Regions from separate parts of the Yersinia kristensenii genome, predicted to be linked through region 2. Evidence: predicted binding sites of a transcription regulator. Region 2 holds the regulator's gene; the other holds the start of a gene.

Region 1 (7,429 bases), 540 kb from region 2:
ACCGGCACCAATGCCGCGTAAAACCGATACCCGCGAAGTAGTGGCTGCTGAAGAGAAATTCACCGGTTTTGTCTTTAAAATTCAAGCCAATATGGATCCGAAACATCGCGACCGTGTGGCTTTCTTGCGCGTGGTTTCTGGTCGCTTTAATAAAGGAATGAAACTGCGGCAGGTGCGCACTAAGAAAGATGTGGTGATTTCAGACGCGCTGACCTTTATGGCTGGTGACCGTTCTCACCTTGAAGAAGCCTATGCAGGGGATATTATCGGCCTGCATAACCACGGTACTATTCAGATTGGTGATACTTTCACTCAAGGCGAAGATATGAAGTTCACCGGTATTCCGAACTTTGCCCCTGAATTGTTCCGTCGTATTCGTCTGCGTGACCCATTGAAGCAGAAGCAATTGCTCAAAGGATTGGTTCAATTGTCAGAAGAGGGCGCGGTGCAAGTGTTCCGCCCACTGACCAACAACGATCTGATTGTCGGGGCCGTCGGTGTGCTACAGTTTGAAGTGGTTTCTTCACGACTGAAAAGCGAATACAACGTGGAAGCGGTGTATGAATCGGTTAACGTATCAACCGCGCGTTGGGTTGAATGTGACGATGTGAAGAAATTCGAAGAGTTTAAACGTAAGAATGAGGTTAACCTGGCACTGGATGGCGGTGATAATTTGAGCTATATCGCCCCAACGATGGTCAATCTTAATATTACGCAAGAGCGCTACCCGGAAGTCCGTTTCCGTAAAACGCGCGAGCATTAATCAAGCTGCAAGCCGCATTCTGTCGGGGTACTCCGTGCCCCGATTCATAAATTTCTCTCATTATTATTTCTCTAAGATAACTCCTACTTAATCATAATATTCTGACTTTAGGCCGATTCCGACTGTAATTCTCCTGGGATGCTCTATCTTTATAGATACCGGCAGGACAGGCTTGTATTAAATTCGAGTCAGCTAACCTGCAATAATCGTAAAGTATTCATCAAATGCCCACCCATATAAGGTGGCGTAAGGATCCGAGAGCTGGGGAAGTTATTCCAGTTTTGGATTCCAAACAAAAAGGAAGAAATCGATGACAAACACAAAATTTGCCCGTTCAATGATGGCTGTTGTTTTAGGTACCGCACTGATGAGTGGTAGCGTGTTCGCTGAAGACACCATGCTTAATAAGACTGACAACGTTGTGGACAGCGCCGGTGCGAAACTCGATAGTTCGATGAAGAAAGTTGATAACTACATGGGTGACAGTGCCGCAACAGCTAAAGTAAAAAGTGCTTTGCTGGAAGAAAAAACCCTTAAAAGCACTGATATCTCAGTTGAAACTAACCATGGTGTAGTGACGCTGAGTGGTTTTGTCACTTCTCAGGCTGAAGCTGAAACCGCAGTAGATATCGCCAAAAATATTGAAGGCGTTAAATCCGTCAGCGATAAGTTACATGTGAAAGATCAGAAATCACAATCAGTCAGCGAATATGCCGGTGATGCGGCAACCACCAGTTCAATTAAAGCCAAATTATTGGCAGATGACATTGTCCCATCACGTAAAGTTAAAGTAGAAACCACTGATGGTGTAGTGCAATTGTCCGGTAATGTTGAGAATAAAGCTCAGGCCGAACGTGCCGAAAGTATTGCTAAAGCCGTTGATGGCGTAAAAAGCGTTAAAAACGACCTCAGCATCAAGCCTTAATTGTTATCAAGCTGATGGGTGTTTCGTGGGGCCGCAATATAACCCACGAAATACCGCTTAACTTAATAAGTTTGTCAGCTAAATAACTCATCCAATAAATCCAAATAATACGACTTCTGCCAAATACGCTACTGTTAAATAGGCAGAAGGGTTAAAGAGTGATTTTTGAACGCGAGTTTACATACCTTAAATCATTCGAGTTGCAGGAAGGCGGCAAACGAGTGACTCCCGATGAGCTTACATTGGTAAGTGATTCGGGTGACAAATCTGCCGGGAGTAGATTTGAACGCTGTTTGCAGCGGCCTCGCAGAGGCGAGGCCCATGGACGGGCCGAGTAACGAGTGCAGCTAACACACCTGTAGCTTGAAGTATGACGGGTATAAAGTCATTTTTTTAAACGGGAAGGAGAAGCTTATGTTTCGCTGGGGCATTATATTTCTGGTTATTGCGTTAATCGCGGCAGCACTAGGTTTTGGTGGGCTAGCCGGTACAGCAGCCTGGGCCGCAAAAGTTGTTTTTGTCGTCGGTATTATTCTATTCCTTATCAGTCTGTTTACAGGACGTAAGCGTCTTTAGACAGGTGCGAGGGTTACAGCACCGGTAAGAAGAGGTATTCTCAACATCTGCTGTAACGGAATTAAGGATGGATGGTGGGATACAGAATACCTATCACGCTCGGTAATATTGAGCCCCTCGCCTATAAACCATACCAACCCGGTAAAATGGCGTTGGTTTGCGAGGGCGGCGGGCAGCGGGGAATTTTTACAGCCGGTGTGCTGGATGAATTCCAGCGCGCCCGCTTTAACCCTTTTGATCTCATGATTGGCACCTCCGCTGGCGCGCAAAATCTCTCTGCTTTTATCTGCGGTCAACCCGGCTACGCGCGTCGCGTGATTACCCGTTACACTACCACCGCTAATTTCTTCAATCCATTGCGCTTTGTTCGTGGTGGGCACTTAATTGATCTCGACTGGCTAGTGGATATTACCTCCCAGCAGTTACCGCTGGCGATGGATCAAGCTGAACAGCATCTCCGTGAGGGCCGTGAGTTTCTTATGTGCGCTTGTCGCAGTGATGATTTCGAACCTACCTATATATCCCCCACGCGAGAAAGCTGGTTACCGGCAATTAAAGCCTCCAGTGCCATTCCGGGTCTATATCGCCAAGGGGTTGATTTAGATGGTGTTAGTTACCAGGATGGCGGTATTAGTGATGCTATTCCGGTGGAGGAAGCTTATCGTCGTGGAGCCGATACGATCGTGGTCATCCGCACTGTCCCTTCGCAAGCTTATTATACGCCGCAATGGATGAAGCGGATGGAGCATTGGCTGAGTGAAAGCAGCTTGCAGCAACTGGTGCGAATTATGCAGCAGCATGAGCAGAGTTATCATCGTATTCAGCAATTTATTGAAAAGCCACCAGGTGACTTGCGCATTTTCGAGATTTTTCCGCCTAAACCGCTGGCCAGTAATGCTCTGGGTAGCCGGATTGCGGCTCTGAATCGTGATTATCATTTAGGGCGTCGTTGTGGCCGTTATTTTCTGGCAACAGTCGGGCACTGGCTGCTGCCTCGGGATCAATTGGAGCAGTCGGAGAGCAACGGTGAGAAAACCTCGATTTCTCTTTCTCGCCGGATGATCCAGCCGCAAGATATTAACCAACCAGATGATATGGCCGACTTGATTGATAATGATGATTATTCATTTGATATCACTCAATCGCCGGATATCATCGCGCCGCCTGATGCTGCGAAAATCACGCATCACTCTCTTCCGCCGCAGATGACAGTGGCGGGCAGTGGGCTGATTATTCCGACCACGACACAGAGCAAAAAGAAGTCGCTGCAAGCGGAGGTTATCTTGCCGCCAGAAGCGGCGAAAACCAAAGGTGATAGCGCGTAATGGCATTGATTAGTGGGCAAGTGCCTAATGTTATCGATACGCACTATTTTATCGATACACACTGTCATTTTGATTTTCCGCCCTTCAGCGGCGCAGAAACAGCCAGCTTAATGAGTGCCGCGCAAGCCAATGTCAGGCAAATTATTGTGCCTGCCGTCAGTGCGAATTATTTCCCGCGTATTCTCGATTTGGCAGCTCACTATCCGCCACTATTTGCGGCACTGGGCCTACATCCGTTATATATTGCGCAGCATCAGGAAGCTGATTTAGCCGCTTTAGCCGCAGCGCTGGCGGATAAAACAGAAAAACTGGTCGCGGTGGGGGAAATTGGCTTGGATCTCTATATGGATGAGCCGCAATTACCCCGCCAATTGGCATTTTTAAACGCCCAGTTGAAGCTCGCCAGGCAGTATGATCTCCCGGTTATTTTGCATTCGCGCCGTTCGCATGATCAACTGGCCGCAGCATTGCGTAAAGCAGCTTTGCCACGTGCAGGGGTGGTACACGGTTTTGCGGGCAGCTTAGTGCAGGCGCAGGCATTTATTCGCTTGGGTTATTACATTGGTGTGGGCGGAACCATCACTTATGAACGGGCGCAGAAAACGCGAAATGTCATGGCTGAGTTACCGCTATCTGCGTTATTGCTGGAGACGGACGCGCCGGATATGCCACTCGCCGGTTTTCAGGGACAACCTAATCGGCCAGAGCGAGCGGCTAATGTGTTCGCTGCATTGTGCGAGTTACGCCAAGAAGCACCCGAAGAGATTGCTACTCACCTTTTGCACAACAGTCAGCGCTTATTTCAATTGCCGCCAGTCGATAAATCCGCACGCTAAATTTTTATTTCACCGAGTAAACCGCACTAATAGTTAGCGAACTATGCTTTATTTATTATTTTAATGTGATTTCCATCACGTTAATTACCTTACGGTTACTTTTAGTTGTGTTTATTTGTGACAGAGATTGTTTGAACGCCAGATCATGCCGGTATAATCCACGCCACATTATTTCAATACAAATCATTAACAGGATTATCGGCATGCTCATGAGTTTAGTCGGAATGGCAGTACTGATATTAATAGCCGTGCTTCTTTCAAGTAATTTTAGGGCGATTAATATCCGCACTGTAGTTGGGGCATTTATTCTTCAGGTGGGTATTGGCGCACTGATTTTATATGTACCGGTAGGCCGTCGCATCCTGGGTGGTATGTCTGAAGGTGTGGCGAATGTTATTGCTTACGGCAATCACGGGATTTCATTTATGTTTGGCGGTTTGGTTTCCGACAAAATGTTTGAAGTCTTCGGCGGCGGTGGTTTTGTATTCGCCCTGCGAGTATTACCCGTCATTGTATTTTTCTCCTCATTAATTGCCGTCTTATATTATATCGGCGTAATGCAGTTGGTGATTAAGGTATTAGGCGGCGGCTTACAAAAGCTATTGGGGACTTCGCGTACTGAATCCCTCTCCGCGACCGCCAATATTTTTGTTGGGCAAACTGAAGCTCCATTAGTGGTGCGTCCCTATATTGCCACCATGACCCAATCCGAATTGTTCGCCGTAATGTGTGGTGGTTTGGCTTCGGTTGCCGGTTCGGTGTTAGCCGGTTATGCGCAAATGGGCGTACCCTTAGAATATCTGATTGCCGCCTCCTTTATGGCCGCCCCCGGTGGGTTACTTTTTGCCAAACTGATGGTGCCGGAGACTGAGAAAACTCACGATAATGTGGATGCTGCCACCTTGATTGCTGAAGATGATCGCCCGGCGAACATCATTGATGCTGCGGCGTCTGGCGCGGCTTCTGGTCTGCAACTGGCGCTGAATGTCGGGGCGATGTTACTGGCCTTTATTGCATTGATTGCATTACTAAATGGTATTCTCGGCGGGATTGGTGGCTGGTTCGATTATCCGCAACTCTCTCTGGAACTAATTCTGGGCTGGGTCTTCTCGCCGATTGCCTATCTGATCGGGGTTCCGTGGAGTGAAGCTATGGTCGCTGGCTCATTTATCGGCCAAAAGATTATCGTGAACGAATTCGTGGCATTTATGAATTTCGGTCAGTATCTACAGGCGGAAGAGCTGGTGCGCGCGGCCGGTTTGCAGGTGCTTTCTGACCATACCAAAGCCATTATCTCCTTTGCATTGTGTGGTTTTGCCAACTTGTCCTCGGTCGCCATCTTGTTGGGCGGGTTAGGTAGCATGGCCCCGAACCGCCGCCATGATATCGCGCGTTTTGGCTTGAAAGCGGTGGCCGCAGGGACTCTGTCGAATTTGATGAGTGCCACCATCGCCGGCTTCTTCCTGGCCTTGTAATTTTGCCCATGAGCCATCTTGATGAGATGGCTCATAATCAGGCGTATTCCTGCCCATAAGCTATTCTTGATGCAAGTGGGCATATTAATGTCAGTAAGCTATAAATCAGGTTATTTTGTGATTTTAATCACATATAATCTCAGTTCGTTACAAGTTACTCTTGATTAATGTGAATCCGAACACATCTCATGTGCTGATAACGTGTTCAAATAGAGCGACAAGTTAGTGCGGTGAGATGGATCTCAATTGCTACCTAAGGGTTTTCCCATGGGGCTATCTTCAAGGAACCAAGTCCGCTCGCCAACGTATTGAGCTGGAACCATGTGGCTCATAAATAAATGCTCAGTCTTGGCAAAGTGCCGGGGCTGAAATAGTGTTGGAGAGTTTTATGACCGATTTAACCGCCTGCGCGAATCTCAATGATTATGCCAAACGCGCGCTGATTTTAATGGATTTAACCACCCTGAATGACGACGATACCGATGATAAGGTGATTGCTCTGTGTCATCAGGCTAAAAGCCCGGCCGGTAATACTGCGGCAATCTGTATTTATCCTCGCTTTATTCCTATTGCGCGTAAAACATTACGCGAGCAGGGAACACCTGAAATCCGCATTGCTACGGTGACCAATTTCCCTCACGGCAATGATGATATTGCTATCGCGTTAGCTGAAACCCAGGCGGCGATTGCCTATGGCGCTGATGAAGTGGATGTGGTTTTCCCTTATCGCGCCTTAATGGCGGGTAACGATAAAGTCGGCTTCGAACTAGTGAAACAGTGCAAAGACGCCTGTGCCGCGGCTAATGTGCTGCTGAAAGTTATCATTGAAACTGGGGAGTTAAAGCAAGAGCATTTGATTCGACAGGCTTCTGAGATTGCTATCAAAGCTGGTGCAGATTTCATCAAAACCTCCACCGGTAAAGTGCCGGTTAATGCCACGCTGGAAAGTGCCAGCATCATGATGCGCACCATCCGTGACTTGGGTGTGGCGAAAACCGTGGGCTTCAAACCGGCGGGTGGGGTGCGCACTGCGCAAGACGCGGCACAATTCCTACAGTTGGCAGATCAATTGATGGGGGAAGGTTGGGCTGATGCTCGCCACTTCCGTTTTGGCGCGTCCAGTCTGTTAGGCAGCTTGTTGACGACCTTGGGTCATCAGAGCAACAGCAAAACCACTGGCTACTAATCATTATCTCAGTCATTGAACTGAGCAGATGCACCGCGGGCTATTTTGTCCGCTGTGCTGCTTTTATTTCATAAGCAGGGGGATACCTTGTTTCTCGCACAAGAAATTATCCGTAAAAAACGCGACGGCCAGGCACTGAGCGAAGAAGAAATTCGTTTCTTCGTCAATGGGATCCGCGACAATGTTGTTTCTGAAGGCCAAATTGCTGCTCTGGCGATGACCATTTATTTCCATGATATGAGTATGCCAGAACGTGTGGCGCTCACTATGGCAATGCGCGATTCAGGCACAGTGTTGAACTGGAAGAGCCTAAACCTTAATGGCCCGATTGTGGACAAACACT
Region 2 (7,429 bases):
AAGGGGCTTGCTCAGTTGAACGTCGGGGAGCTGGTGACCTTTATTCCGACAAGATTTGATGATTCTCTGATTGCCACCAAAGTGCATTACAATCTACCCACTTAGCAATTTAGGTTAAATATGCTGTTATTGATCGATAATTACGATTCATTTACCTATAACCTCTACCAGTATTTTTGTGAGCTGGGCGCGGAAGTGGTGGTTAAACGTAATGATGAAGTGCAACTGTCTGATATTGAAAGACTATCACCGTCACATTTAGTGATTTCGCCCGGCCCCTGTACTCCCAATGAGGCTGGGATTTCTGTGGCAGCGATCCGTCATTTTGCCGATAAATTGCCCATACTGGGTGTTTGTTTGGGCCATCAGGCTCTTGGGCAGGCGTTTGGCGCGCAGATCGTGCGGGCGCGACAAGTGATGCACGGCAAAACCACGGCAATTCGCCATAATGGTCAGGGTGTCTTTCGTCAGCTTAATCAGCCGCTTACCGTGACCCGTTACCACTCTTTAGTGATTGCCGCTGACTCCCTACCTGATTGTTTTGAGCTGACGGCATGGACAGAACAAGAGGGGGTGATGGATGAGATTATGGGTATCCGCCATCGCACTTTGCCACTGGAGGGGGTGCAGTTCCATCCGGAAAGTATCCTCAGCGAACAAGGCCATCAATTATTGGATAATTTCCTTAAAAATTAAGCGATTGAATTGCATTTTTCCTATTGGTTAATTTTTTGTTTGCTTGATTGTGATTTTTTATGCATATTTTGTGATTATATTTTCACTCGTCAATAATTGGCGGCTCAATGTTTTACCAGGGTGGACAGTGTAATGGCAGATAAATTAGCAGTGACTCGCAGTACATTCGATCAGGTTATTTTGCCTGTTTATGCACCAGCGCAGTTTATTCCGGTAAAAGGGAAAGGGAGCCGCGTGTGGGATCAACAAGGCACGGAATACATTGATTTTGCAGGTGGAATTGCGGTTACGGCACTCGGTCATTGCCATCCGGCGCTGGTGGCGGCATTGCATCAGCAAGGTGAAATGTTATGGCATACCAGTAATGTATTCACCAATGAACCCGCCCTGCGTTTGGCTCAAAAATTGATTGCGGCGACCTTTGCTGACCGCGTGTTTTTTGCCAACTCAGGTGGCGAGGCAAATGAGGCGGCATTTAAGTTAGCCCGTCATTACGCCATTGAACGCCACAGCCCGTATAAAACTAAAATCATTGCTTTCCATAATGCATTCCATGGCCGCACGCTGTTTACTGTATCGGTCGGCGGGCAACCCAAGTACTCCGACGGTTTTGGTCCGAAACCGGCTGATATTATCCATGTGCCGTTTAATGACCTGGCTGCGGTGAAGGCGGTCATGGACGACCACACTTGTGCCGTGGTGCTGGAGCCTATTCAAGGGGAAGGGGGCATTACTTCCGCGACACCAGAGTTTCTGCAAGGTGTGCGGGCGCTGTGTGACCAACATAAAGCGCTGCTGGTGTTTGATGAAGTGCAAAGCGGTATGGGGCGCAGTGGCAAGCTGTTTACCTATATGCACTACGGCGTGACGCCAGATATTCTCACCACGGCCAAAGCGTTAGGCGGCGGGTTCCCAGTTAGCGCGATGCTGACGACAGAGGAAATTGCTTCGGTGATGGCGGTAGGAACCCACGGCACCACCTATGGGGGGAATCCACTGGCCTGTGCGGTCGCAGAGGCTGCGTTGGATGTGATTAATACCCCTGAGGTGCTTGATGGCATTGAACAGCGCCACGGCCTGTTTGTGCAGGCTTTGCAAGAGATTAACAATAAGTATCAGGTGTTTGATGATATTCGTGGCATGGGGCTATTGATTGGGGCTGAATTAGCACCGCACTATCATGGTCGTGCGCGGGAGTTCCTGACGGCGGCGGCAGCGAACGGGGTGATGATCCTCAATGCCGGCCCAGATGTCTTGCGGTTAGCGCCTTCGCTGGTGATTGAGCCAGAAGATATCCAGCAAGGTATGGCGCGTTTAGAAAGGGCGGTTGCCAGCCTGGTCAAAGGGTAAACTGCATTTTTGTCAACGGCCTGTGGAGAGGCTTTTTGCCTCTCTTTTTTACGACGCCGTATCCCGCAATTTCCGGCTGCGCCAAATACCGTGGTGTGGCTGTTGCTGCCATGCCAGGGATGAAACGGTATGCATTACACTCAAATGCGCCAAGATACGCCGTAAATTACGTTCAAGCTCAGAGATTTGCGTATCAGTCTCTCTATCTGGCATTTGAACAAAATCGTTATTCCCCTCACTGTTATCTGATTCCAGCCGTTGCTGACATTGTTGAATCGCCATTTCACAGAGCTGTAAATATTCTTCCGCTAACTTAACCGTCAGTTGAATGTGGTGTTTATCCGATTCTGCTGGCGACTCTGCTAATGGATAAGCCCGCGTCAGGATGGTCATCTCATTGATATTCCCGACAATAAGTTCGCTATGGGTAGCCCACAGACGCATGTCCGCCAGATATTTTGAGTTGAATCCCGGCTCCTGCATAGCTTGTTTCAGTGAATTGAGGACGGCATTACTGGCTTTGTTCACCTGGATGCGCTCAAACGCCAGTTGCTCGATATTCGGATGAGGTTTCAGCAGGATGCGCAGGATTTTCTGATAATTCTCCAGTGTTTGATGCGCATTTTTACGCAGTAAACCGCTTTGCCACTGTGGCCATAGCCACAATGTGCTGGCGAAGGCTAAGGCGCAGCCGATTAAGGTATCGAGCAACCGCGGGATTAAAAAGTCCGCACCTTCGCCGGTCAATAACTGCAAGATATAAACCGTAGTGATGGTTCTAAAAATGACCGACCAGCCATAGTTTTTGCGTTGAACCAGATAGGCCACCAGGGTGATGAGCAACATGATGCTTAACGTGGTGCCTTCTGGCATTTGAAAATGCAGCAAAGCTGCCGCGAGTAATAGCCCAATCAGGGTGCCAAGGGCGCGGTGATGGATCCGAATTTTAGTGGCGTTATAGCCATTTTGCGTTACCAGCATCACGGTAAGCAAAATCCAATAAGGTTTAGGCAGATGGATCAAATTACCGATGTAACTGCCCGCGGCCAAAGTGACACCAAGGCGAGCAGCATCCCGCAATGCACTGGATTTAAACGATAAATAACTGACGAGTGCTGGCCAAAATGGCTGAGAGGGTTGGTTGGACATCAAGGCGCGATCATACTGCGGGCGTTGGTCGCTCAGGATTTGGGTAACATGGCTGATATGGTAATAGAAGAATTGCGCCACGGGGTTATCCGGGTGCTGCTGGGCAACCTCTTCCAGCTCGACCAGCGCATCACCCGCACTGAAATGCGTTTTTGCGCGGTGATGATAGAGAATATCATCGGCAATGGTGCGCATTTGCGTCGAGATAACCTGCATATTGCGCTTAAGAACTGTTTCTATCGGGCTTTGATCAATTAACTCTTGCGTTTTTTCTGACTGACTCACTGCCGCAGTGATGTGTTCTTGCAAATCAAGCGCCATTTGAAACAAGTTCAATAGCCGTTTTCGCTCTTTTTTCGTGGCATTGTCTATCAGGTTAAATTGCTGATAAAGCTGATTAATTTTGTCCATTATACCTTGTTGCCGGTCAAGCAACGGCGGCATGGCCTTTTCTAGCTCAACATGCTGGCCAAACAAACTGTATTTAGCATCGCAATAATCGGCCAACAAATGATAAAGCTGACTCAATGGCTCACGGATCGGCTGGTCTTTACATAACCGGAACCATAGCCAGGTAAATAGACCATACCAGAGCGTCCCCACGGCACACATCAATGGCGCTTGCCAGATAGGCGCACGACCTACCATGCTGAGGCTAAAAATAGCGGCGATAAGTGCGGCGGGGAGCAGGCGGCCATTGAGCTGGCTGATAGCGCCACTGACACCCAACATTAAAGCCAAACCAAGCATCACCGCAGGTAATGGAATATCCCACAGCAGCAGTTGTTGAGTCAGAAAACTACTGAAAGTAAAGAGAGCCCCGCCGACAATCAGCCGCCGGAAGAAATGTTGATGAGGGGTATCTAGTGCAGCAATATTACAACAGGCGGGTATCAGGGAGAACATCAACCCCAACCGCAATTCACCCATTGCGAACCCCAATGCCGCCGGCAAGCAGAGAACCAGTGTTTGGCGGAGTGCATAATTCACTTCAGGATGATAAATAAGCCGTTGCCAATTCATATAGGCCCCAGAAATTTATTAATCACACAAAAGAAAACCGGTGCCGAGGTAACAGCACCGGTTTATAGGGTTTTAACGGGTGCCGTAAACGACAATCGTTTTACCATGCGCGGAGATCAGATTTTGATCTTCTAGCATTTTTAGTATCCGCCCCACAGTTTCGCGGGAGCAGCCAACTATTTGACCAATTTCCTGGCGGGTAATCTTTATCTGCATCCCATCTGGGTGGGTCATGGCATCCGGTTGTTTTGCCAGATTAAGCAGCGTTTGTGCAATACGCCCAGTCACGTCCAGGAAAGCGAGGTTACCCACTTTCTCAGAGGTTATCTGTAAGCGATTCGCCATTTGTGAAGACAGGCGCATCAATATATCTGGATTGACCTGAATCAGCTGACGGAATTTTTTGTAAGAAATTTCAGCCACTTCACAGGCAGTTTTTGCCCTAACCCAAGCACTACGTTCTTGGCCTTCTTCAAATAATCCAAGCTCGCCGATGAAATCTCCCTGGTTTAAATAGGAGAGAATCATCTCTTTACCTTCTTCATCTTTGATCAGCACCGCAACGGAGCCTTTCACGATGTAGTAAAGCGTTTCGGCTTTTTCACCTTGGTGAATTAGCGTACTTTTCGATGGATATTTGTGGATATGGCAATGAGACAGGAACCATTCGAGAGTCGGGTCTGTTTGTGGCTTGCCGAGAACCATTCGCTGTTATCCTCTGTTGTTATCGCTGCCTAACTTAACAGGGCTCAGAGTTCCCTGTACGGCGTGCTTATAAAATACACTTTCATTTAGCATATTAATTTGCTCAACTGCCGAAAGGTATAGCCAAGATGCGTACCGAGTAGAAACCCTTCACTGAGTATTGAGAAGCTACTCTATTTAATTCAAGAAACAACACTTTCGGTTCTGTTTGTAGCACAGGATGAGGCCAGTGTCTTGTGTTGTATCGCTTCAGCATGATGAACATCGGGTTACATTGCCAGTTTGTAAATGAAAGGGTAGTCTGAATGAGAAAATTTAACCGGGAGCATGAGTTATGCAGGCACGTGTAAAGTGGGTTGAAGGGCTGACATTTTTGGGTGAGTCTGCTTCAGGTCATCAAGTTTTAATGGACGGGAATGCAGGAGATAAAGCGCCGAGCCCGATGGAAATGTTGTTAATGTCAGCGGGTGGCTGTAGCGCCATTGACGTGGTTTCTATTTTGCAAAAAGGCCGTAACGATGTGCGCGATTGCGAAGTGACGTTAACTTCACAGCGCCGGGAAGAGGCTCCGCGCCTGTTTACGCAAATTAACCTGCATTTTATTGTGAGCGGCAAGGGCTTGACCGATAAAATTGTGGAGCGCGCGGTTGAGCTGTCAGCAGAGAAATATTGCTCCGTCTCGCTAATGTTGGGTAAAGCGGCGACCATTACCCACAGTTTTGAAATCCGTGACATCGCGTAATTAACCCCTTCGTATTTGAAGCTGCAGGGTTGTTAGCTGCACTCGCTCACCCGAATCACTTACTTATGTAAGCTCATCGGGATGAGTTCGCTTGCCGCCTACCTGCAGCCCCAACGACTTTGGGTTGGGATAGCGTCAAATTATTTTTTCTTTCCAGTAATTGCTTTACTGCGGCTTCAAGGACGAAGGATTAACCGATTTTTTTACCTTCCAGCAATTGCTGCACTAACGGTGCCATAATCAGCTCCATTGCCAGCCCCATCTTCCCGCCTGGGACGACCAATGTATTGATATTGGAAATAAAAGACCCTTGCAGCATTGCCAATAAGTAGGGGAAATCAATCTGATCCAAACCGCGGAAGTGAATGACGACAAAACTTTCGTCCAGTGATGGAATCGCTTTGGCGGCAAACGGGTTAGAGGTATCGACGGTCGGCACGCGCTGAAAGTTAATGTGGGTGCGCGAGAACTGCGGCGTAATGTAGTTAATGTAATCGTCCATGGAGCGCACCACGGAATCCATCACGGCTTCACGGGAATGGCCGCGCTCACCGGTATCTCGGACTAATTTTTGAATCCACTCCAGGTTGACGATGGGCACCACGCCGACCAGCAAATCGACATGTTTTGCCACATCATGATGTTCGGTCACAACTCCGCCGTGTAACCCTTCATAAAACAACACATCGGTGGGTTCAGGCAGTGGCTCCCAGGGGGTAAAAGTACCCGGAATCTGGTTATAAGGCACGGCTTCATCATAAGTGTGCAAATACTTACGTGAGCGCCCGGTGCCGCTTTTGCCGTACTCCTCCACACTTTGTTCTAACTGACCAAAGTCATTGGCCTCTGGGCCAAAATAGCTGATATGTCGGCCTTGATCCCGCGCCTTACGGATGACGGTATCCATTTCTGGTCGGGTATAGCGGTGGAAGCTGTCGCCTTCAATTTGCGCCGCGCGAATATTCAATTGCTGAAAAATTTTGCGAAACGCCAGGCTGGTCGTCGTCCCTGCGCCACTTGAGCCGGTGACGGCTATAACCGGATGTTTAGTTGACATATTAGCTGTAACTCCATGGGGTTAGATCCTCAGTGGACAGGCTGAAATGGGCTGTTTTTTAGCGTTAGCGGTTATTTTTAGGGCAAAGTGTCCGCCTTGTCACTCTGATTTTACTCGATGAGTGTCGTGATCCCGCGAGGGTTATGGCAATTCTTCTGCTCCGGCCCGAAATGCACCGCGTGGCATAATATTGATAGTCTCGTGTAACTCTGACCAGACCAATACCGCCTCACCACTCGCTAATTGGCGGCGCACGTCTTCGACTTTTTGTGCTAATGACCGCTCATGCTCGCCGTAATCCGTGCCTTCACGTAGCACGAAGGCTTCCAGCAGGTTATCCAGCGTTTCACTATCAACTTGCTGCCAGGGAATCATCATGACGGTTGCTCCAAATAGGGGGAAAGCCAGGCTGGAATACGTTGTTCCAGCCACATTTGTGGGTGTTTTAATGAGCCGCCGACAAAACCAACATGGCCGCCATGCTCAGTTAACTGATAATCAATATTGCCCGGTAATTCGCGCAAGTTGGGGATAACCTCGGCGGTCATGAACGGGTCATCTTTGGCATGAATGATCAGCAGCGGCGTGGTGATTTGCGACAACTTAGGTAAGGCGCTGCAACGCCGATAGTAATCCAGCGCATCATTGAAGCCATGTATTCTAGCCGTTATGACATCATCAAACTCTTTGATTCGCCGCAGCCCTTT

Evidence for each region. The regulator CRP, encoded in region 2, controls carbon source genes, mostly activating them, when cyclic AMP is high. The targets are predictions, from matches to a motif close to ATGTGANNNNNNTCACAT.
Region 1: a site for CRP is predicted at 4,489-4,506, ahead of DX162_RS03025 (NupC/NupG family nucleoside CNT transporter). Genes of this name have one in related genera too.

What each region holds. Positions count from the first base shown of each region.
Region 1 covers NZ_UHIY01000001.1:651,307-658,735, reverse strand. Annotated here, with positions in the region: gene prfC (peptide chain release factor 3) at 1-763, shown strand, start outside; gene osmY (molecular chaperone OsmY) at 1,074-1,688, shown strand; gene DX162_RS03040 (DUF1328 domain-containing protein) at 2,103-2,264, shown strand; gene DX162_RS03035 (patatin-like phospholipase family protein) at 2,336-3,589, shown strand; gene DX162_RS03030 (TatD family hydrolase) at 3,589-4,425, shown strand; gene DX162_RS03025 (NupC/NupG family nucleoside CNT transporter) at 4,629-5,900, shown strand; gene deoC (deoxyribose-phosphate aldolase) at 6,289-7,086, shown strand; gene deoA (thymidine phosphorylase) at 7,174-7,429, shown strand, end outside.
Region 2 covers NZ_UHIY01000001.1:1,189,190-1,196,618, reverse strand. Annotated here, with positions in the region: gene DX162_RS05685 (Abi family protein) at 1-105, shown strand, start outside; gene DX162_RS05680 (aminodeoxychorismate synthase component II) at 121-696, shown strand; gene argD (bifunctional acetylornithine/succinyldiaminopimelate transaminase) at 829-2,046, shown strand; gene DX162_RS05670 (YccS/YhfK family putative transporter) at 2,095-4,218, opposite strand; gene crp (cAMP-activated global transcriptional regulator CRP) at 4,291-4,923, opposite strand; gene DX162_RS05660 (OsmC family protein) at 5,258-5,665, shown strand; gene DX162_RS05655 (phosphoribulokinase) at 5,856-6,722, opposite strand; gene DX162_RS05650 (YheU family protein) at 6,864-7,100, opposite strand; gene DX162_RS05645 (hydrolase) at 7,097-7,429, opposite strand, start outside.